Regions from separate parts of the Novosphingobium sp. 11B genome, predicted to be linked through region 1. Evidence: riboswitches for the same ligand, from Rfam matches in the RefSeq annotation. Region 1 holds a riboswitch; each other region holds the start of a gene.
The links. A riboswitch is a leader RNA that binds a small molecule or an ion and turns the genes downstream of it on or off. The one in region 1 is predicted to bind cobalamin.
Positions count from the first base shown of each region.

Region 2: another riboswitch for cobalamin. It lies ahead of ACYPYD_RS23165 (TonB-dependent receptor); the one in region 1 lies ahead of ACYPYD_RS25460 (HoxN/HupN/NixA family nickel/cobalt transporter).
Region 3: another riboswitch for cobalamin. It lies ahead of ACYPYD_RS13275 (TonB-dependent receptor); the one in region 1 lies ahead of ACYPYD_RS25460 (HoxN/HupN/NixA family nickel/cobalt transporter).
Region 4: another riboswitch for cobalamin. It lies ahead of ACYPYD_RS02455 (TonB-dependent siderophore receptor); the one in region 1 lies ahead of ACYPYD_RS25460 (HoxN/HupN/NixA family nickel/cobalt transporter).

Region 1 is NZ_BAAILP010000292.1:40,024-45,575, forward strand. It holds gene ACYPYD_RS25435 (MAPEG family protein) at 1-26, opposite strand, end outside; gene ACYPYD_RS25440 (hypothetical protein) at 78-602, opposite strand; gene ACYPYD_RS25445 (ribonucleotide-diphosphate reductase subunit beta) at 769-1,818, opposite strand; gene ACYPYD_RS25450 (sigma-70 family RNA polymerase sigma factor) at 2,031-2,513, opposite strand; gene ACYPYD_RS25455 (hypothetical protein) at 2,572-2,781, shown strand; cobalamin riboswitch at 2,862-3,104, shown strand; gene ACYPYD_RS25460 (HoxN/HupN/NixA family nickel/cobalt transporter) at 3,292-4,344, shown strand; gene ACYPYD_RS25465 (flagellin N-terminal helical domain-containing protein) at 4,494-5,318, opposite strand.
Region 2 is NZ_BAAILP010000272.1:21,128-26,679, forward strand. It holds gene ACYPYD_RS23155 (class I SAM-dependent methyltransferase) at 1-534, opposite strand, end outside; gene ACYPYD_RS23160 (Rrf2 family transcriptional regulator) at 621-1,070, shown strand; gene ACYPYD_RS23165 (TonB-dependent receptor) at 1,266-3,308, opposite strand; cobalamin riboswitch at 3,480-3,724, opposite strand; gene ACYPYD_RS23170 (cold-shock protein) at 4,115-4,792, shown strand; gene rpoD (RNA polymerase sigma factor RpoD) at 5,152-5,552, shown strand, end outside.
Region 3 is NZ_BAAILP010000143.1:116-5,667, forward strand. It holds gene ACYPYD_RS13260 (histidine phosphatase family protein) at 14-571, opposite strand; gene cobT (nicotinate-nucleotide--dimethylbenzimidazole phosphoribosyltransferase) at 568-1,584, opposite strand; gene ACYPYD_RS13270 (DUF1636 domain-containing protein) at 1,581-1,988, opposite strand; gene ACYPYD_RS13275 (TonB-dependent receptor) at 2,236-4,209, opposite strand; cobalamin riboswitch at 4,384-4,575, opposite strand; gene ACYPYD_RS13280 (cobyrinate a,c-diamide synthase) at 4,648-5,552, shown strand, end outside.
Region 4 is NZ_BAAILP010000032.1:27,454-33,005, reverse strand. It holds gene ACYPYD_RS02460 (DUF4198 domain-containing protein) at 1-389, opposite strand, end outside; gene ACYPYD_RS02455 (TonB-dependent siderophore receptor) at 428-2,464, opposite strand; cobalamin riboswitch at 2,708-2,962, opposite strand; gene ACYPYD_RS02450 (surface lipoprotein assembly modifier) at 3,379-4,689, shown strand; gene ACYPYD_RS02445 (HupA family protein) at 5,072-5,552, shown strand, end outside.

The sequences.
Region 1 (5,552 bases):
AAAATCAGGGTCGGGTTATGGGACATGCGGCGGCCTCCTTCATGATGGTTCCGCGTAAGGGAGCGGGAATCGCCCGGTCAGTTACTGGGCGTTGCAGCCGTATCCGGCGCTACGTCCGCAGGCGCAGCGGCCTCCGGTTCGTCCTGTTCGTCCGGGAGCGGACCACCCTCGGGGCCCAGCTTCTCCCAGTCCTCGTCGGCATCGGTCGGCGGCGGAGGCGGAGCGGAGGCGACGATCGGTTCGGGCTTGAGCCGGGATTTCGGGGTGCGGCTGGCGTAATGATCGGCGCCGTCCTTACTGAAGGCATAGACTTGCGTGAACGGCACACGGTACTCGGCCGTCCCGTCCGAGACGACCACTTCGTTACCGGCGAGGCGTTCAACGGTGCCGATGGCGAAGCCGTCGTCATCGACGAGCGGAAGTCCGTGGACGAGTTCTTCGCGGGACACATTGCGCACGGTGACCGCGTTCTCGTCAAGCAGGGCGCGCTTGCCCGCCTTGCTGTCGGCGGAGACGGGAGCCGACGTCTGGGCGAGCGCCGGCGGGGCGGTGATTGCAGGAGCGAGCGCAAGCGCGCTCAGCAGCAGCATAGTACGGGGCAAGACCGTTCCTCCGGACAGAATTCTCAGGAGAAATGCGCATGAAGCAAGCCGGTTGCCAAGAGCTACCCGCTGCGGGAGGCCGGAAACATCCGGCGAAATACGAGGAATGAGCCCCAATCTGGCGGGAATGGAGGAAAAATTGCCCCCATTCCCGATCCGATACGACTTACTCCGCCGCCACTTCGCCGAACAGGCCGGGCTCAGAACCATCGTCCACCAGCGGCTCGTCGTTCGCGCGCACCTTCTTGCGCGAGTCGAAGTTGGCCCACACGGTGTTCCAGTCGCCGCGGGTGGCGCCCTTCGAATATTCCGTCGAACGGGTCTCGAAGAAGTTGGCGTGCTCGACGCCGTTGAGCAGCGGCTGCAACCAGGGCAGCGGGTGATCCTCGATCAGGTAGATCGGCTTCATGCCCAGCTGGCCAAGGCGCCAGTCGGCGATGTAGCGGATGTACTTCTTGATATCCTTGGGCGTCATGCCCGGCACCGGGCCCAGCTCGAACGCCAGGTCGATGAAGTTGTCCTCGAGACGGATCGTGGTCTGGCACTGATCGGCGATATCGTCCTTCACCGCCTTGGTGAGGCAGCCACGCTCTTCGCAGAAGGCGTGGAATAGCTTGATGATGCCTTCGCAGTGCAGCGATTCGTCACGCACCGACCACGAGACGATCTGGCCCATGCCCTTCATCTTGTTGAAGCGCGGGAAGTTCATCAGCATCGCGAAGCTGGCGAACAGCTGCACGCCCTCGGTGAAGCCGCCGAACATCGCCAGTGTGCGGGCGATGTCCTCGTCGTTGTCGACGCCGAATTTCTGCAGGTAGTCGTGCTTGTCCTTGAGTTCCGAGTACTCAAGGAACGCGCCGTACTCGCTCTCGGGCATGCCGATGGTGTCGAGCAGGTGCGAATAGGCCGCGATGTGCACCGTCTCCATGTTGGAGAAGGCGGTGAGCATCATCTTGATCTCGGTCGGCTTGAAGACGCGCGCGTACTTCTCATGGTAGCAGTCCTGCACTTCCACGTCGGCCTGCGTGAAGAAGCGGAAGATCTGGGTGAGCAGGTTGCGCTCATGATCCGAGATGTTCTGCACCCAGTCGCGGCAGTCCTCGCCCAGAGGCACTTCCTCGGGCAGCCAGTGGACCTGCTGCTGGATCTTCCAGTAGTCGTAAGCCCAGGGATATTCGAAGGGCTTGTAGGTCTTGCGGGCTTCGAGAAGGGACATGGGCGGCTCCGGTGGATCGTCTGAAATTGCGTTCGCCCACAACGCTTTCACGCTTGGGCGGAAAGGCCAGAGATAGGCAAGATCGCGCGCAAATCGAGTGCGTGAATCATCTTCCCACAGGAATATGTGGGGGCAAGGAAAAAGTGTAGCCCCAAGGGGTTGTGGGTGTGATTAATTTCGCCGCCCTCGCATGAATCCCCGGATTGTGCCGGTCAGAGGACTTCGGCGACGCCTTTCAGGCTCTCTCGCGGCTTGTCGATCGCCTGCGCTTTCAGCTGATGCACGCGCGGGATCGAAACTTGCAAGACCTCGGCGATCTCGGCGAGGTTCAGTTCCTCCACGAAGTAGAGCTGCACGATCAGCTTGAGCCGGTCCGGCAGGTCGGTGATCGCCGCGATGACCGCGCCGCGCATCTCGGCGTCGACCAGCATCGCGAAGCTGTCAGGCGTTTCCGTCGCGAAAGTCATCCACTGGTCGGAATAGACCTCATCGATCGGCTCGAAACGCATCGGGCGGGCAGCATCCTGCAGCGAGACCAACTCACCCTCGCCCATGCCCATCGCCTGCGCCAGTTCGTCAGGCCGGGGATCGCGGCCGAGCCAGCCCCGAAGCTGCGTCTCCTTGTGCGCCAGCATGCGGCGGCGCTCGGACGTGCCGCGCGTGCCCTGCACGTTGCGGCGCACAAGATCGACCATCGCCCCCCCGCACCCGCATCTTGGCATAGGCGGCGAAGCCGTCCTCGGTCGGCAGATCGTGTTTCTGCGCGCATTCGGTGAGCGCGACGAGGCCGACCTCCACCAGATCCTCCAGTTCGATCCCCGGACGCCCGGTGCCGTGAACGTGCCAAGCCTGCCACTTGACCATCGGCAGGAAGCGGCGGACCACGAAGCCCTCTCGCGCACCTGGGACGACCTGTTCGCCACGACGGCCGCTGGCGCTTCGCCCGGCGCACATACGCGATGAACATCGCCGAATAGCCCCCTCTTGCGGCGGAGCAGGCGCGCGATTAGGAAGGCCGCGCCGAAGCGTTCACCTTGAGCATTTCGGCGAAAGATCGCGCCGGTGCCCCGCAAGGGGCTTAAAAGGGAACGCGGTGAGGATGTTCTCATCCGAATCCGGGGCTGTCCCTGCAACTGTAAGTGGCGAGCGCGATGCATAGGCCGGTGCCCCGAAGGTGGTCGCCGGCAGCCACTGGGCCGGACGCTGCGACATGCGAGGCCACGGGAAGGCCATGCATCAAGCGATGACCCGCGAGCCAGGAGACCTGCCTGCGTCCGGTCGCTCTTGCCTTGGTCCAGGGGATGGCCGCGGCACGGTAACTTCCGTCTGAGCGACGCAACGTGCGGCGGGGGCCGCATCGGCGCGAGGGACGTCGGGCGCCGCCGCGTCCGTCCGGTGCCTCCCGTGCCGACCGCGCCGAGTGCGCGGCACGCCCCCGTCAGGTCGCCGACGCGAAGACGGATCAGAATGCCGATGTCGCCCGCGAAAACCTCTCTCAAGAGCCGGATAACCGTGCTCTTTTTTCTGCTCGTCGCCGCCAACCTGGTCGTCTGGGGCTGGGCGTTCAGCCTGTTCCACGCCAGCCCGGTGATGCTGGGCACCGCCCTCCTCGCCTGGAGCCTCGGCCTGCGCCACGCGGTGGACGCCGACCACATCGCCGCCATCGACAACGTCACTCGCAAGTTGATGCAGGAAGGCCAGCGCCCGATCACCGTGGGCCTTTGGTTTGCGCTCGGCCATTCCGCCATCGTCCTGATCGCCGCGACCACCATCGCGCTGGCAGCAGGCACTCTCGATGATTTCGAGGCATTCGGCCGTTCGGGCGGGGTGATCGCGACGATCATTTCCGCCTGCTTCCTGTTCCTGATCGCGATCATGAATCTCGCGATCCTGCGCGGGGTCTGGCAACGCTTCGTCGAGGTACGGCGCGGCGGAACGTACACCGAGGAAGACCTCGACATGCTGCTCGCCGGGCGCGGGCTGATCGCGCGAATCCTGCGCCCCGTGTTCCGGCTGGTGCGCCATGCCTGGCACATGGCGCCGCTCGGTTTCCTGTTCGGCCTCGGTTTCGACACCGCCACCGAAGTCGCCATCCTCGGCCTCTCGGGCGCGCATGCGGCGGACGGCGTTTCCCTGGGGTCGGTGCTGGTGTTCCCGGTGCTGTTCGCGGCGGGCATGGCCCTGCTCGACACCGCCGACGGCGTCATCATGTTGGGGGCTTACGAATGGGCCTTCGTCAAGCCGATCCGCAAGCTCTACTACAACATCGTCATCACCGCTATCTCGGCCATGGTGGCGCTGGTGATCGGCTCCATCCAGACCGCCGTGCTGCTCTCGGAGAAATTCGGGCTGGAGGGCGGCGTGTGGTCCGGGGCGGCCTCGCTTTCGGAGCAATTCAACACGCTGGGCTTCCTGATCGTCGGCCTGTTCGTGGTGTGCTGGTTGCTGAGCTGGGCCGTGTACCGCTGGGGCGGTCTGGACACGGTGGAAGTGCGGTCGGCGGCCAGCCCACCCCGCTGCGACTAGGGCGTAAACGAGCAAGTCTCGCCCCCCACCCGCTTGCGGGAGGGGCCGGGGGTGGGTCTTTTGCCACGCAAGAAAGCCCGGCGGTCATGGGGAATCACCGGGCTTTCCGAACCTTCCGGGACAGAAAGGTTCTATATTTCAGTTCGTTATCAGCACAGCAGCGAGAGGATGTTCTCCTGGCTCTGGTTGGCCTGTGCGAGCATCGCGGTGGACGCCTGCGAGAGGATCTGCGCCTTTGCCATCGCGGTGGTTTCGGCCGAGTAGTCGGCGTCCTCGATACGGCTGCGGGCGTCGGACAAGTTGGTGGTGGTGTTGGTCAGGTTGTTGATCGCCGATTCGAGGCGGTTCTGGCCGGCACCCAGCGAGGCGCGGGTGGCGTTGACGTCCGACAGCGCGGCATCGACGTTGGTAAGCGTGGTCGCCGCCTTCGTGGCGTCGGTCACGTCGAGGGCGGTCGCCGAAACCTTGGTGCCGTCGATCGCCTTGGAGGTCAGCCCGACCTGCTGGCCGCCCTGCGAACCGGTCTGGATGTTGAAGGTGAGGTCGGCGCCGGCGGTGGTCGAGATCAGCGTGTTGCCGTTGAACTTGGCCTGCGTGAAGCTGTCGTTGATCTGCGTGGTCAGCGCCGAGACTTCCTGCTGCATCGCCGCGCGGTCCGAGGTCTGGTAAGTGCCCGAGGCCGACTGGATCGCCAGTTCGCGCACGCGCTGCAGCATGTTGCCGACTTCCGACAGCGTGCCTTCGGCGGTCTGGGCCAGCGAGATGCCGTCGTTGGCGTTGCGGATGCCTTGGCTCATGCCGCGGATCTGCGAGGTCATCGAGGTCGAGATGGCGAGGCCCGCCGCGTCGTCCTTGGCCGAGTTGATGCGCTTGCCGGTCGACAGGCGCTCCATTGCGGTACCAAGGGCCTTGTTGGCCGAATTCGATGCGTTCGAGGCGCGGATCGCGCTGATGTTGGTGTTGATGACTAACATTGTGCGTGTTCCCGTGAAGTGTCCCGTTGGTCCCGGCGGGTGGGTTTCCAGCGCCGCCAGCCCCTAAACCGGCAGGGGGCGAGGAAGTTTAAGTACGGGGTTCAACAAGCGCTTGCGATTCGACTCGTCGTCCCGGACTTGATCCGGGACCGCTGGCCGTGAACCGCCCACATCGCCGCGCGCGGCCTGCGATTGCCTCAAGAAACCCCAACGGTCCCGGATAAAGTCCGGGAC
Region 2 (5,552 bases), on a different contig from region 1:
CCCCGGATCGCTGAGGACGCCGACGGCTTCCGGCATTGCCATGCCATCACGGCCGGGGAAGAGCTTTCGACGGATATCTCCGAGCAGAAGAAAGGTCGCCGCACCGCGTTGTTGCCAGGTTGCCACGATGCCGTGGCCGCCAGGGCGCGTAACGCGGGCCATTTCGGCCAACCCCTTGCGCCAGTCGGGAAACATGATGACCCCGAAGATCGAGAAGACGGCGTCGAACCCTCCGTCTGGGAGCGCAAGGTTTTGCCCATCCATTGTCTTGGCCTCGACATTGGGGTGACCGGTGGCGGCGATACGAGCGACCATGCCTGGAGAAAAGTCTGTTGCCAGCGCCTTCGCGCCTGTTCGCGCGGCAGCCAGTGCCAAAGCACCGGTGCCTGCGGCTATGTCCAGCACGTGGCTGTCGGCCCCGAGGGATATTCTGGCAACCGCCGCCTCGGCATAGCGAGCAGTGAAGGGGTGCGCAGTCTTCTCATAGTGCCGAGCGGCAGCATCCCAGTGATCAGGGTTCTCGAACTCTCGCATTTCGCACACTCCACGAATCATGTAACATAATAAGTATCGTGAAACATGATGCTTGCCAATCCGGCTGGAATGCGAAGAATCGAAATATGCGTAATGACAGTCGCCTTTCGCGAATGCTCCACGTGCTGCTCCATATGGCGCGGCATGAGGGGGCAATGACGTCCGAAACTATCGCAGAGATGCTGGGAACCAATCCCGTTGTCGTCCGACGCACGATGGCTGGTCTGCGCGAGGCAGGGTATGTGCGCTCGGAAAAAGGGCATGGTGGCGGTTGGGCTATCGCGGCAGATTTGGAGACCGTGTCGCTCCTCGACGTACATCGAGCGGTAGGAGGACCACGCATCTTTGCTATCGGCAGCGAGCATTCCAATCCTGATTGCGCGGTTGAGGCGGCTGTCAACGAGGCGCTGGCGGATGCGCTTTCAGAGGCGGAGGCTTTGCTGGTCGCCCGGCTGGGTGCTGTGAAGCTCGCTGACCTGGGCCGAACCTTTGATGCGCGCAGCGCTTCCGAGATGGCGAGTGCACATTCAGCCTGATCGGCCTTTCTTCCAACCCTGCATGCGCCGCCAGTTGCAAGACAGGCCTCAATGTCGCTTATGGTCTCGCTCGTCGCTTCCTGCGGTACGGTGTAGATGTACACGAAGCGTAGAACGCATCCCCGGATCATGGCCCGGATAAGCGGCAACCGACGCCCTGTCCCGTCGAATGACGGGACAGGGCGTGGCTGGTGATCAGAACGTGTAGCGTGCGCCGATCTTGAACGTGCGTGGTTCGATCACGCGGCTGAGACGTCCCTCGACCGGGCCATCGGTGTCGAACGCCGGGATGTAGGACTCGTAGTAGTACGCGATGTCCTTGTCGTGGCTGTCGAAGATGTTCAGCACTTCGCCGTAGATCTCGATCTTGCGGCCCTTCCATGCGGCGCGGGCGTTTACGATCGTGCTGCCTTTGTCGCGCAGCGAGTTGTCCTCGATCAGCGGGTAGGGGCCGAGATGCCGGACGCGCACGCTCGCCTCCCACGGATCGAGCACGATCGCCGCGCCGGCGGAGACCGCGTTCTCGACCGCGTTGGGAATGCGATCTCCGTTGTCGTAGCGCGAGTGGCTGGCGACATAGCTGCCGTCGAGCGCCAGCCACGGCAGCGGGCGCCAGAACCCGACCACCTCGTAGCCATGACGCTTGCTGGCGCCGGTCGGCTCCACCGCGTTGGAATCGCCGACGAAGCGCAGTTCGCTGCCCACGTCGAGCCACCAGTACGTCGCGGTCAATGAGACGGTGCCCAGTTGCAGGCGCCCGCCAAGTTCCTTGCCAGTGCCGCGCACCAGAACGGGCACGGGCGATTCCACGTTCACCGCACCGCGCACGTCGTTGGAATGGAAGCCGCGGCCCCAGTTGGCATAGACTTCGAACTGCGGGACGATCTCGTAGGCTGCCGATACCTTGGGTGAGACGATCGAATCGTGTCCGCTGCCGGCTCCCAGTTCGGTCGCCATGGCGTCGCGCGCGCGGACGGCGTAGTGGTAGTAGTCGCCTCGCAGGCCTCCGGTTAGCCTGAGGCCGGGCAACGGCTTCCAGGTCGCTTCGCCATAGAGCGCGCCGGACAGTTCCTCGACGTGATATCGACCCAGCGAGGACAAAAAGGCGCGGGTTTCGGTGCGATCCACCCCGACGTTGCCGATGTGATCGTAGCGGTTTTCAGTGCCCATGCTCAGTTGCAGCGTCGAGCCCACAGCCCATTGCTTGCGCGCGGTGATACCCACGACCCAGCGCTTGTCGAACTGGTCGATCTGCGCGCTGGTGCCGTCCGGATCGGCATAAGTTGGGTTCGAATACATGTTCCAGTCGTAGTACTGGGCATAGACATTAGCGCTCCAGTTCGGCTGTCGCACCGCGACGTTGCCGACGAAGCGCGTTGTGCGGCCACGCGCCGAAGGATCGGGCGAGCAGAATTCGTCAGGGCACAGCGCGCTGCCGATGATCCGTTCGGGGATCTGCTCGGTCGGCCGCCAGGTGGCGTGGTAGGCGTGGAGCGAGGCTTCGACGGTGCCTTCGCCGGCGGGCGCGGTGTACTTCGCGAAGCCGGAGTAATGCCGAAGGTGTTCCGCCTGCTGCCAAGGCCCATCATAGCGCTTTGCCTGCCCCACCAGCGTGAGACTGCCACCCGCCACATCCTTGATGGTGCCACCGGCGGCCAGCCGCCCCGACTTGTACGATCCACCCTCTACCGAGATCCACGGGCGGTCGAACCCATCGATGGTCGTCATGTAGGCCGCGCCGGCCAGTGCGAAGTCGCCGCCATCTGCGCGGTACGGCCCCTTGCGGAAATCTTCGCGGGCGACGATCTCGGGGATCAGGCCGTTGAGATCGAGATAGCCTTGGCCATGCCCGTGGCTGCGCAGGTTCATCTGCACGCCATCTATATAAGTCGTGAAGTCGGTGCCGTGATCGAGGTTGAAGCCGCGCAGGAAGTACTGGTTGGCCTTGCCGCTGCCCGAATGCTGCGCCGCTACCATGCCGGGCACCGCCTCAAGCAGTTCGGCGACCCGCAGAAGCGGACGGACCAGCAGGTCGGAACCGCCGACGCTGCCCTCGCTGGCGGCATGGGCGGTGCCGATCTTGGCCTCGCCGCGTCCGAACACCACGATTTCGCCGGAACCGCCATCCGCGCCGCCGGCGGGTGCCTCTTCGGCGCAGGCGGGCATCGTCGCCAGCGCCATTGCGGTACCTGCCACGATGCGCACCAGCGCAGCGCTTTTCATCAAATTCATCATCATTCCCCCCGACGCCTGCGACTGGGTGGGAGGCTTGCCGCCATCAAGACGGTCGACGCGCGCCGGCGGTCGGACGCCGCGGGCGACCGTCTGCGCGAACCGATGCGGCCTCCACCGCTGGTTCGTCGCTCGAACGGAATGATTCCGGGCCTTGGCCACCCCCTGGACCACGGCATGAGCGACCAGACGCAGGCAGGTCTCCTGGCTCACGGGTCAATGCGACGATGCAAGGCCTTCCCAGGCCTCGCATGTTGCAGCGTCCGGCCCAGTGACTGGCGGCAGGAACCTTTGCCCCACCGCACATATGCATCGCGCTCACCGCTTACAGTTGCAGGGACAGCCTCGGATTCGAAGGGCATGCCTTCTCACCGTGTTCCCTTTTAAGCCTCTTTCGAGGCACCAGCGCGATCTTGTCTGCACCAATGAAGGGCAGATATGGCGCGCTATCTCAAACGGTTTCACGGCACAAGCCTGTCTGTATGGCGTCCAGGTACGGCCTGTATCCTGAACTCCCGACTAGCGATGCCAGGGCTGACGGGCCGCTCCGGGGAGCAAAATTTGCTTCCGAGCGCCTGGCAAGGGTCGGCGACGGCCGGATCGATTGTCGAATTGCGTGAAATTTCGGTCATCGCTGTGCTAAAGTCGCCTCCGTGCCATGCATCGCAGTCGATCGCAGAACTCTGGTCGCCAAGACGTCGTTGCGCTGCTATCGCCTTTCATCCTGCACCCTGAAACGGGTTCTGCGGCCTTGCGTGCTACGTTCACTCGCGAGGATAGGTTTCTCGGACTTAGCTTAAGGTACTTAAAAGATGACATTCGACAGGGGAAATCGCGGCCAAGGTCGCGACCGGTTCGGCGGCGGCGATGATCGTTGGGGCGGCGGCAACGATCGCTTTGGCGGTGGTGACCGCTTCGGTGGCGGCCAGCGTGGCGGCTTCGGCGGATCGCGAGGCGGCGGTTTTGGCGGTGGCGGTGGCGGTTCGCGCGGCGGCCCGGGCCAGGTTGTCGGTCAGGGCCGTGGGACGGTCAAGTTCTTCAACCCCGACAAGGGTTTCGGCTTCATCCAGCTTGAAGGCGGCGGCGACGATGCATTCGTGCACATCAGCGCCGTGCAGTCCGCCGGCCTCGAAACGCTGGCGGAAGGTCAGCAGCTGGAATTCCAGCTGGTCGAGCGAGGCGGCAAGATTTCCGCTTCCGAACTGACCATCGTGGGCGAGGTCATCGTTGCCGAACGTCGCGAGCGAAGTGCCGCACCTGTTCAGAATCAGTCCACTGGCGAGAAGGCCACCGGCACCGTCAAGTTCTTCAATAGCATGAAGGGCTTCGGCTTCATCGTCCGCGATGACGGCCAGCCCGATGCGTTCGTGCATATCAGCGCCGTCGAGCGCTCCGGTCTGCATGGCCTTTCGGAAGGCGATCAACTCGAATTCGAAATCGAGATCGATCGCCGGGGCAAGGCGTCGGCCGTGAATCTGGTCCAGCGCTGACTGATCTGGCCATGGCTGCCGCAGGAGGTCATGGCCTCATCTCGGGCTTTCCTCGATCGCATCGCGATCGGCGACGGACATCGAGCGGCTTATGTCGAAGGCCTTGATCAAAGCTGCCTTCGACAGGCCGACTGCGGGACGAGGGACGTGTTTCCTTGATTCGAACGTGCAGCATGCGGGCGGACCAGCTTGCTCCTGGAACCGATGTCCGGCCGCATTGCTTGAACCTTAGACCTGAAGTGGTTCATCCCTGCCTGTAGGCCGCCCTTCACCGGCATCATCAGGCTGATGATCTGAGAACCTAGCCTTGTCCTGGCGTCACCATCGTCATGAAAAGGCCAATAACGACAACGGATTGCATGACTAACGACGATCGCAGCGGCGACAACGACTCTCCTCTTCTCGACCTGGACAAGGGTTCGGTCCAGCGGTTCATCGCGCGCGCCAAAAGCCAGGGCGTCATCACGGTCAAGGAGTTGAATGCCGCGCTGCCGCAGGACCAGATGACCACCGATCAGATCGAGGACATCATGGCCGCGATCTCGGAAATGGGCGTCAAGATCGTCGAGAACGACGATGATGACGATGAGGACGGTGAGCAGGAAGACGGCGTGGAAGCCGTCGATGGCGGCGATGACGATTCCGGTTCGGATACCGGGTTCGACGAAGGCAATTCCCGGCGCCGTCCCGGCGAGACCCGCAAGGCGGACACGCTCGCGCGTTCCGACGACCCGGTCCGCATGTACCTGCAGGAGATGGG
Region 3 (5,552 bases), on a different contig from region 1:
CGTACGCAGGCCATTACGACAACCCCGTGATTTGCGCGCCTTCGCCAGGCCAGAGGCGCAGGCTCAGCACGCTCGCATAAGGCAGGTCGAAGGCCCAGACTTGCGGCTGCTCCATGTGGAACAGTACCGCCAGCGCCGCGCGCATCGCGCCGCCGTGAGTCAGTACGAGGCTCGGCACCGTGATCCCCGCCAGCGCCCGCTCCACCCGCGCGCGCAGGGCCGACCAGCGCTCGCCGCCGGGCGGGGCGTGGGCGTCGGGATCCTGCCAGAACCGGGCATAGGCGGAAGGGTCGACCTCTGCGGCGGCAAGGCCGGTCCAGTCGCCGAAGTCCAGCTCGCGCCAGTCGGGATCGATGTGGTGCTCCAGTTCGCGCGCGGCGGAGATGCGTGCGGCGGGATCGTGGGTGCGCGAGAGGTCGGAGGATATCACCCGATCGAACGCCAGCCCCTCGGCGCGCGTGACGCAGCGGGCGATCTCGGACGGCAATGCGGGCTCGTCCCGGTGGCCCAGAAGCAGGCCCGGTCTTGCCGGGGCGCCGTGGCGCATCAGGTGGAGCGCGAAGCCGCTCATGCCTTATCGGTCACCGCCGCTTCGTCGAAGGTCGCCATGTGGTTGTGCGTCGCCAGAGCGCCGCGCACGATCGGCACCGCCAGCGCCGCGCCGGTCCCTTCGCCCAGCCGCAGGCCGAGGTGGAGCAGCGGCTCCAGCCCCAGCTTGTCCAGCAGCCGCACATGGCCCGCCTCGGCCGAGCAGTGTGCGGCGATGCAATGATCGGTGAAGCGCGGGTTGTCCCGCAGCAGCGGCAGGATCGCGGCCGAGGCGATGAACCCGTCGAGCAGCACCGGCACCCGCGCCAGCCGCGCGGCGAGGATCGCCCCCGCCATCGCGGCGATCTCGCGTCCGCCGAGAAGGCGCAAGGTCTCGAAGGCGTCGATGGCGGCGCCGGAATGCAGCGCCACGGCCGCCTCCACCGCCACCGCCTTGCGCGACAGGCCGAGGTCGTCGATCCCGGTGCCGCGTCCGATCCAGTCCTGCGCGGAGCCGCCCAGTACGGCGGCGCAGAGCGCGGCGGCGGGCGTGGTGTTGCCGATGCCCATCTCGCCCACCAGCAGCAGCCGGGTATCGGCGCCCAGCGCGGCGGCGCCCCGGTTAAGGGCGTCGAGGCATTCCTCCGCGCTCATGGCCGCCTCGCGGGTGATGTCGCCGGTCGGCCGGTCGAGATCGAGCGCCACCACCGAAAGCCGCGCGCCGCAGGCCGCCGTCAGGGCGTTGATCGCCGCGCCGCCCGCCTCGAAGTTGGCGACCATCTGGACGGTGACTTCGGGCGGGTAGGCGCTGACGCCCTGCGCGGTGACGCCGTGGTTTCCCGCGAAGACGACCGCCTGCACCGGGTCCGCCTCGGGGCGCTCGCTGCCCTGCCATCCGGCCATGAACACCGCGATGTCCTCCAGTCGGCCGAGCGCGCCGGTCGGCTTGGTGAGGCGGGCCTGACGGTTCAGCGCGGCGGTGCGGCTGGCCTCGTCGGATTCGGGCAGCGCGGCGAGGGCAGCGGCGAAGGAGGCGGGATCGGCGAAACGGGTCATGTGCAGACGTAGCCTTCCGGGGGCGTGCGGGTGATGAAGTGGCCCTTCACGCCTTGCGGCCATTCCTTGAAGGGGACGCGGCCGTGCTCGCTTTCGGCGTGGCGCGCGGCATATTCGAGGATGGCGCGGGCGGCGTCTTCGTCCGGCGTGAAGTCGCCCAGCACGTAGCCGACTTTGCCCGGTGCGCGGATGTGGACGGTGCAGTGGCGGCTGCAGGCGAAGAGGCAGGGCATGGCCTGGATCTGCACGCCCTGCAGTTCGGGGTCGGCGGCCTGAACGCTGCGCATCGCCGCTTCGAGCAGGGCGCCGCCCCGCTGGCCGGTCTCGTCCTCGCGGGCGTCGGCGGTGTGGCGGCAGGTGTTGCAGACGACCACCGAAGGGCCGGGAGGTACGGGGGTCAGCATGGGGGTGTCACCTTGGTATTGGTGGTGAGGCCCACCCCGCTGTGGTTGAAAAACTGTCCGTCATCCCCGCGAAGGCGGGGACCCATCTGATGCCGTCGCAAGAGGCGAAGTCCGGAGATGGGTTCCCGCCTTCGCGGGAATGACGACGATACAATCACAGGCGGTCGCGTTCCGGCCGGCAGGTCCTCCCCTCCCGCTTGCGGGAGGGGCTGGGGGTGGGCCTTTTCGGGTTGGGCCTTCCTTGTCATCAGAACCGGCTGCGCACGCCGACGTAGACCGTCCGTCCCAGTGCGGAATAACCCGCCGCCGTCTGGTAGTCCTTGTCGGTCAGGTTCTCGACGCGGCCTTGCAGCATCAGGTTCTCCTTGATCCGCACTTGCGCGCGAAAGTCGATCAGCCAGTAGTCGTCCAGCTTCGCGGTGCCGGTGGCGGCGTTGAAGGTCTCGCCCGAGTAGCGCGCCGCGACGCTGGCGCGAAGCCCTTGCGGCAGGTCGATGCCCGCTTCGGCATTGGCCATGTGGCGCGGTACGCGCTGCAGCTGGCGGCCGTAGGTGGACGAACCCTCGGTGCGGTCCTCGGCGCGGGTCCAGCTGTAGTTGCCCTCGGCAAACAGCACGCCCAGCTTCGCCGACGCGGCGAGTTCCAGGCCGCTGGCCTTGGCCGTCTTGACGTTGGCGTAGTAGCCGAAGCGCGTGGTCGTGGTGCCGGGGATGTAGCACGCGGCGGGCAGCGTTCCACTGGTCGGGCAGTAGGCGAAGTCGATCAGGTTGTCGGTGTCGCGCTGGAACCAGGTTGCGGAGAGGCGCAGGGCCTCGCCGAAGTTCTGCTCGGCGCCCACTTCCCAGCCCTTCGCCTTCTGCGGGGCGAGGTCGGCGGTGCCGTAGGCGCTGTACATCTGGTAGAGCGAGGGGGCTTTGAAACCCTCGTCATAGCTGGCGCGCAGCACCGTGGCGCCTCCGTTGGGGGTATAGGCCGCGCCCGCGCTCCACACGGTCTGCCCGCCGAAGCGCGACTGGTGATCGTAGCGCGCGCCGCCGTCGAGGGTGAGGCCCTTGACCGGGCTCACGCGCAGTTCGGCGTAAAGGCTGTCCATGTCCACCGAGTAGGGCGTCAGCGTATAGGGCGTGGCGGAGTTCGTCGGCGAGGCGGTGGTCATCCGCTGCTCCTCGCGCTCGGCGCCGAACACGGCCTGGATCGCGTCGCTGAAGGTGTAGGTGCCCTGGTACTCGTAGCGGCGCAGGCGGCCGTGCGCGTCGAAGGTGATCGCGCGGATCGAGCGGGTGGGGTCGAAGTTCTCCCGGTCGGTGACGTTCTGCAGCACCGCGACGCGGTTGACCAGCTTGCCGTCCAGCAGCGCGAAGTTGAGGCCCGCGTAGCCGGACCATTCCTTCGTGGTGCCATAAGCGAGGGTGTCGCCTGAAGTGCCGTCGAAATCGTTCTTCCCGTCGGCCCAGTAGCCGCGCAGGTCGAGGCTGACGCCGGGGGCGACGCGCACCGTGACGGTGCCGCTGGCGGCGCTGCGCTGGAAACCGTCGGCCTCGGTCCCGTTCGCGCGGGCGGAGATACCGTCGGTGGTGAAACGCGAGGCGGAGAGGCGCCAGTCGATGAGGTCCGAGGTGCCGCCCACGCCCGCGCGGGCGGAGACGGTGTCATGGGTTCCCGCCTCAACGGCGAAGCTGCCTTCGAGCCGCTCGGTCGGGCGGCGGGTGCGCACGTTGACGACACCGCCGGTCGCGTCGCTGCCCCACAGGATCGACTGCGGCCCGCGCAGGATCTCGATCCGGTCGACGTCGTCGAGCAGCAGGTTGGAGAAGCCGTAGCCGCCCGCCGTCGCCGAGGGGTCGGACAGGCGCATGCCGTCGATCACCATGACGGTCTCGCCCGCATCGGCGCCGCGGATGCGCAGCGAGGTGGTGGTGCCGTAGCCGCCGTTGCGCGACATCGAGACGCCGGGGGTGCGCAGCAGGGCATCGGTCAGGGCGATGGGTTGCAGGGCGACGATCGCGGGCTCGCCCAGCACGGTCACGGTGGCGGAGACGCGCTCGATCGCGACGGGGGTGCGAAGCGCGCCGACGACGATGTTGTCATCTTGCCGAGTGTCGCCGTCGGTATCGCCAGGTGCCGTTGTGGTATCGTTGGGTGCCGCTGTGTCGGCGAATGCCGGAGAGGCCGAAGCGAGCAGTGCGATAGCGGCGGTGGTAATGATAAGATATTGTTTCACTTGTATTCCTTCATGCGAACGGCGGTGCTCCGTCGGCCGGTGAAGGATATTGGGACAGTGGGCGCGGACAGGCAGCGCAACACCTCCCGCAAGCCCCCTCAGGCCGCCGGAACGATGGCTGTCGTTGCGCGAGGAATGCACTTCCCCCGTTCGTCCGGCACACCCTGTCCGGTCGAAGAACGACGGCGACGGGCAGGTCTCCTGGCTCACGGGTCATCGCCGATTTCGGCCGCCTTCTCAGGGGCTTGCGCCCCCAATGGCATGTGGCAGAACGGCTCTCCGCTTACAGTTGCAGGGGCAGCCCGGGTATCTCACCCGCGTTCCCTTTCAATCCCCTCGCGGGGAACCTGTCGCGGCGCGGCAAGTATCGTGCGCCGGGGCGCCGCGCAAGAGGCCAATGCTTGCGCCGACCTGCCGGAAACCATAGGTGCGGGATCGATGGACACTCCGCGCCAAGACGATGCCCCCGCCTGCCCGGCGTACCTGGTAAGCGCCCCGTCCTCGGGTCAGGGCAAGACGCTCGTGACTGCGGCATTGGCCCGAAGGCACCGCAATGCGGGCAGAAAAGTGCACGTTTTCAAGGTTGGACCGGACTTCCTCGACCCCATGGTGCTCGAAGTCGCGAGCGGCGCGCCGGTCCATCAGCTCGACCTGTTCATGTGCGGCGAGGCGCAGTGCCGCGCCCTCCTGCACGAAGCGGCGCGCGAGGCCGACCTGATCCTCGTCGAAGGCGCGATGGGCCTGTTCGACGGTGACCCCAGCGCCGCCGACCTCGCCGAACGCTTCGGCTTTCCGGTGCTGGCGGTGGTCGATGGATCGGCGATGGCGCAGACGTTCGGCGCCCTGGTCCACGGCCTCGCGACCTACCGGCCGGGGCTGGAGGTCCATGCGGTGATCGCCAACCGCGTCGGCAGCGCGCGGCACGCGGAATTGCTGGAGCAGGGCGTGCCTGCGTCGGTGAAGTGGCTGGGCACTTTCCCGCGCGAGGCCGGAGTGACGCTGCCCGAGCGGCACCTCGGGCTGGTGCAGGCAGCCGAGGTCGCGGATCTCGACGCGCGACTGGATCGGGCGGCTAGCCTGCTGCCTGATGCCGTGCTGGACCTGCCGCCGCCGGTGAGCTTCCCGGCGCCCGAGGTCCCGGAGGAAAGCCCCAATCTGGGGGGTTTGCGCATCGCCATCGCGCGGGACGAGGCTTTCGCCTTCATCTACCACGCCAACTTGCGATGGCTGGAACGGGCAGGCGCGCAGCTCGCCTTCTTCTCACCGCTTCATGACGCGCGATTGCCCGATTGCGAGGCGATCTGGCTCCCCGGAGGTTATCCGGAACTGCATCTGCAGACGCT
Region 4 (5,552 bases), on a different contig from region 1:
CGGACCGCATACTTGACGTTGTTGGTCGAGATTTCGGCGCCGGGCATCTCGTCGAGGCCCTTCTTCTCGTACTTGCCACCCTTCATGCGCGACCACACACCGTTCTGCAGAATGGCAGCGACGAATGCGGGCTTGGCTTCGGTCTCGACGAGCATGGCGAGGCCCGAGACCCGGTGGGATGCCTTGATCGGCGCGCCCGCAGCATCATAGGCGGCGACGGTGTCGATCAGCGGCTCGCGCTTCACCATGTCCATGTCGTCAGCCCCTTCGCCGTAGACGAGCACGATCTGCTTCGAGCGTTCGGTCAGGTAGATGCCATGGGCCTGCGCGGGCACGGCACAGAGCGTGAGGAGCGAGGTGAGGATCGTCGCATTCAACGCGGTTTTCATCGTGCACATCCTTGCTTGGTTTTGATCGAAGAGGCGCATCACAGGCCGACCGTGATGCTGGCGACCGCACTCAAGGGCGCGCCCGGATACAGATTGCTGCCGAAGCCGCGCTCGGCGTACTTTTTGTCGAACAGGTTGTTGACGTTGACCTGCAGCTTCACGTTTTCGGCCAGCGGGTAGTACGCGAGCAGGTTCACCGTGGCGTAGGGCCGGATGTATGGCGCGGTGGCCGCCGTGCCGGCTATGCGTCCGCCCAGATAGGTGACGCCCGCACCGGCACCCAGACCCTTGAGGGCGCCGTCCTGAAACTCGTAGACATTGAGCAGGCTGGCCGAATGGCGCGGCGTGTTGGGAAGCCGCTGCCCGAGCGGCAGGCGGTTGTCCTTCGTCACCTCGGAATCGGCGAAGGCATAACCGCCCACCACGCGCCAGGCGCGCGTGATGTTGCCAGTGACGGAGATGTCGATGCCCCGGCTGCGCACTTCGCCTGCAGCGATGCTGTAATCGAGGTTGTCCGGGTCGGTCGTGGCGACATTCTGCTTGGTGGTGTGGAACAGCGCCGCCGTCGCGCTCAGCCTGCCGTCCAGCAGTTCGAGCTTCACGCCCGCCTCGTAGCTGGTGCCCCGCTCGGGATCGAGCACGTTGCCGTTCGCATCGGCCGCCGTGTTCGGTTTGTTGGAGCGCGCATAGCTGCCGTAGAGCGATACCTGCCGGTTGAGCACGAAGACCGTGCCCAGACGCGGGGTGAAGACCGTCTGCTTGAAGGCGGAAGTCACGCCGTTGCGCAGGTTGAGGTTGTCGCTTTCGAAGCGTTCAAGCCGCCCGCCGACCAGCACTTTCAGCCAAGGCAGCAGCGATAGCTGATCTTGCGCATACCCGGCGAAGGTGCGCGTCTGCGTGCGGATGCTGGTGAAGCTGCCGTTGAGCGGCGGAATGGCCGATCCGTAGACCGGGGCGAAGATGTCGATCGTGAAGGGCGAGAGCGTCGGGCTCGAATTGCGGATCACCTCGGTATAGTGAAACGCCTCGAATTCGGCGCCCAGCAGCATTTCGTGCTCGATCGTGCCGGTGGCGAATTTGCCGGTCAGGTTGACCTGCGCATCGAGATCGCGCCATCGCAGCGTCCGTTCGCTGTAGGTGCGAACCAGGGTGCGGCCATCGGCCCGCACGCTGGATGCCTGGATGCCAGGGCCGCCCAGCTCGCCGTTGTAGTACTGCATCCCCGCGCGCAGCTGCCAATCGCGGCCCAGCTTGTAGTCGGCGACGATGTTGCCGAGCCCATTGCGTACGCGCCAGCGGCCGACCGACGGCTCCCCGAAGAACCGGGAGGAAGGGATAGCGATGTCCATCTGGGTACGGAAAGCTGGATTTCCGCGATCGAGCGGGGTCTTGACCTGCACGAACTCGCCGCCAAGCGTGAATGTCAGATCGGAGGACGCATCCCAGGCGACCACCGGGGCAACGACGATGCGGTCGGACTGGATATGGTCGCGGAAAGTGTCGCCGCCTTCCACCGCTGCGCCAAGGCGATAGCGCACGGTCTGGCCGCTATCGACAGGGCCGGTGGCGTCCACCGTGCCGCGCCATCCGCCGAAGCTGTCAATCCGCCCGCTGACCGTCTGCGCCGTCCGCTCGGCAGGCGCGCGCGAGACGATGTTGAAGGTGCCGCCCGGATCGCCGCGGCCATAGAGTAGCGCCGCCGGTCCACGCAGGACATCCACGCGCTCCACCGCGATCGAATCTGGGGCGGGTGGATAGCCACGGTTCATCGGGAAACCGTTGCGGAAATACTCTGAGGAGGTGAAGCCGCGCAGATTGTAGTCGGTCAGGCCGGTGCCGCCGAAGTTGTTGCCCCGCGTAATGCCGCCCGCATAAGCCAGCACGTCCTCGACGCGGTTGGCCTGAAGGTCGTCCACTACCTGCCGCGTCAATGCCGTCACCGATTGCGGCACTTCAAGGAGCGGCGTGTCGGTGCGGGTCGCACTGGTGGAGCGGGTGGCGTTGTAGGTGCCGCTCTTGCCCGTGACGACGATCGGATCGTCAGCGCTCTCGGACTCGGCGGCTTGTGCCAGCATGGGGACCGGGATCAGCGCAAATGCGCCAGCAAGCAGTCCGGCCTTGGTCGTCGGTTTCAAGTCATTCCCCCCGGGGCGTCGAGCAGCACCAGGCGGGAGGCGTCCGCGCGAACGGTCGGCACGCACGGCAGCCGGACACCCCAAAAGGCGGCCGACGCACGACACCGATGCGGCCCCCCGCCGCATTCTCGTCGCTCAGACGGAGAAAACTGACCGTGCCGAGACCATCCCCTGGGTCAGGCAAGAGCGACCAATGCTTCGGCAGGTCTCCTGGCTTGCGGGTCACAGCTTGATGCACGGCCTTCCCAGGCCTCGCAGGAGTTAGCGTCCGGCCCAGTGGCTGGCGGCGCGGGCCTTGCCCGTCCGCACATGTACATCGCGCTCGCCGCTCACAGTTGCAGGGACAGCCTCGGATTCGGGCGAGCCGAGAGTATCGGCCCATCCTCACCGCGTTCCCTTTTAAGCCTTTCTCAAGGCACCGACGCGATCAGCCCGGCTGCCGAAGCGGCCGAACACGACGGGCGTTATCCGGATTGATGTCAATTCGCAATAGCAGATCTATTGGTCAAGGCGTTCGAAGCCGACCCTTTGTGGACGTTCAGGGGCCAAATCCCCATGCTCAGGTGCAGACGGTCTGGTTCCGGCAGCTCGCAACCCTCCCCTGTCATGAAAAAGTCTAGATGTCCTTAGCCCCTACTCTTCAGCAGTCTTTCCTCCGCGCTGTGCTCCGCAGAAGGGCTTCGGTTGCTGGGATTGTCACAGGGCCTGTTCGTTAGACAACGCAAGACCGAGCTAAAAGCGAACGACGCACAAGACTGGCATGCGATCCATCTGGACAACAGCCGTTTTAGTACGATAGCAAGGCGTACAAACGGGGGTGTATCATTTCAATTCGTCGACTGCTGGTCGTGGCGATGCTGGCGGGCATCGCGACCAGCGCGGGCGCGCAGGTCCAGGGGGCCCTGACCGTGCCGGTTTCCGCGCCTGACCATCTCTCGGCCGCGCAAGTGTTCGCGCTGGCCGGGCGGGCGCGTGATCGCCGCGATTTCCCCACTGCCGAAGTCGCCTATCGCGCACTGACGCAGGATGTCGACCTCGAGGTGCGCACCGAGGCGCGCTTTCGCCTTGGCCTGATGCTGGCCGACGATCTCGGGCGCTACGGCGATGCCGCGCTCGAATTCCGCCGCATCCTCGACGACAAGCCGGGCGCCGCGCGTGTGCGCCTCGAACTGGCGCGAATGCAGGCGATGCTCGGCAACATGGGGGCGGCCCGCAAGGAACTGCGCGCGGCTCAAGCCGCCGGACTGCCTTCCGCAGTGGAGCAGCTGGTGCACTTCTACTCGCGCGCGCTCAACGCCCGAAAGCCGCTGGGCGGCTCCGTCGAGGTCGCGCTGGCGCCGGACAGCAACATCAACCGGGCCACGCGGTCCGACACCTTGGGCACCGTGATCGGCGACTTCTCGCTCGACGAGGATGCCCGCGCGAAGTCGGGCGTGGGACTTGCCCTTCAGGGCCAAGGCTACTTTCGCCTCGGCATCGAGCCCGGCGCCGATCTGCTGGTGCGCGCTTCCACGGGCGCGACGCTCTACCGCGAGAAAGACTTCAACGACGTCACCGTCGCGATCCAGGCCGGGCCGCAATATACCTGGGGCAGCAACCAGCTGACCGTCTCGGCGGGCCCGGCGCGGCGATGGTTCGGGGGGCATCTGTTCAGCACCACGATCGGCGGCGGCGTCAGCTGGCAGCGGCCGGTGGGCAAGCGCGGGCAAGTGCGGCTCGACGGCAACATCGCCCATGTCACCAACCGACGCAACGCGCTGCAGACGGCGGACGACTTCACGCTTTCGGCGAACTTCGACCGCGCCTTCAGTGCGCGCTTCGGCGGCGGCGTGCAGGCTTTCGGCTTCCGCGAGGCGGCGCGCGATCCGGGGTACTCGCTGGCGATGGGCGGAACCTCGGCCTACTTGTTTCGCGAAATGGGCCGCACGACGCTGGTGGGCACGCTGGCCTACAGCCACCTGGAATCGGACGCGCGCCTGTTCCTCTACCCGAACCGCCGGGTCGAGGACCGCTACAGCGCCAGCATCGCTGCTACCTTGCGGGCGCTGCACCTTGGCAGCTTCGCGCCGCTGGTGCGCCTCAAATGGGAGCGCAACCGCTCCTCCATCGAGATCTACGACTATCGCCGCGTCGTCGCCGAGTTCGGCGTCACTTCGGCATTCTAAAGGGGGAGGGCTCATGACTTCAATTCCAACCGCACGCAATTCGGCGATCGTTTCGCTGACCGCGCTGAGCCTCGCACTGGCGGCCTGCGGGGGCGGAGGCGGCAGTACCAACAGCACGCCCCCACCCCCACCCACGCCAAGCCCCGCGCCCGCGCCGACCCCGGCGCCGTCTCCAACGCCTACTCCGGTGCCAACTCCGACTCCCACGCCAACCCCGACCCCGCCCCCCACGCCTACTCCCGCGCCGGAGCCAACGCCCACCGCCGGAAATTCATCGCTTATCAATCCCAGCATCAGCGAAGTCTTCAGCACGGATGCCGGCACCGTCTCGGCTCTGTATCCCGGTGCGGGCACAAGCCCGGAGGCCAAGGGACGCACCACGTTGACGATCGCCTATGATGCGGCCAACGGCAGCTATACGATCACAGCGCCGCATGCATCGCAGACCTTTGGGATGGCGGACCGGGCAGCCGTCAGCGATGATGCCCGGATGGCTCGCTACGTGAAGACCCAAGGGACCATCACCGACAGCCTGGCCCTCACCAAAGCGGGCGAGAGCGGAATCCTCACCTATCGCTACGTCGGGGGCGGCATTCAGCGTCGCACTGACACGGCAGAAGGCATCCAGAACAATCGCCTGAACGTGTTCACTTATGGTGTGCGAACGGCAAACGGCGCCGTTCCTGGGACAGGAACCGGCAGCTTCGCATTCGACGTCATCGGCATCGAGGCGGGAGACCAAACCCTCATCAGGTTCGATGGCAGTGGTATCATGAACATCGACTTCGCATCGGCCACGCTAAAAGGGAGCGGCCTCAAGACATCGCGCATTCCGAGCCTGAACGGGTACTACGTGCCAAGCC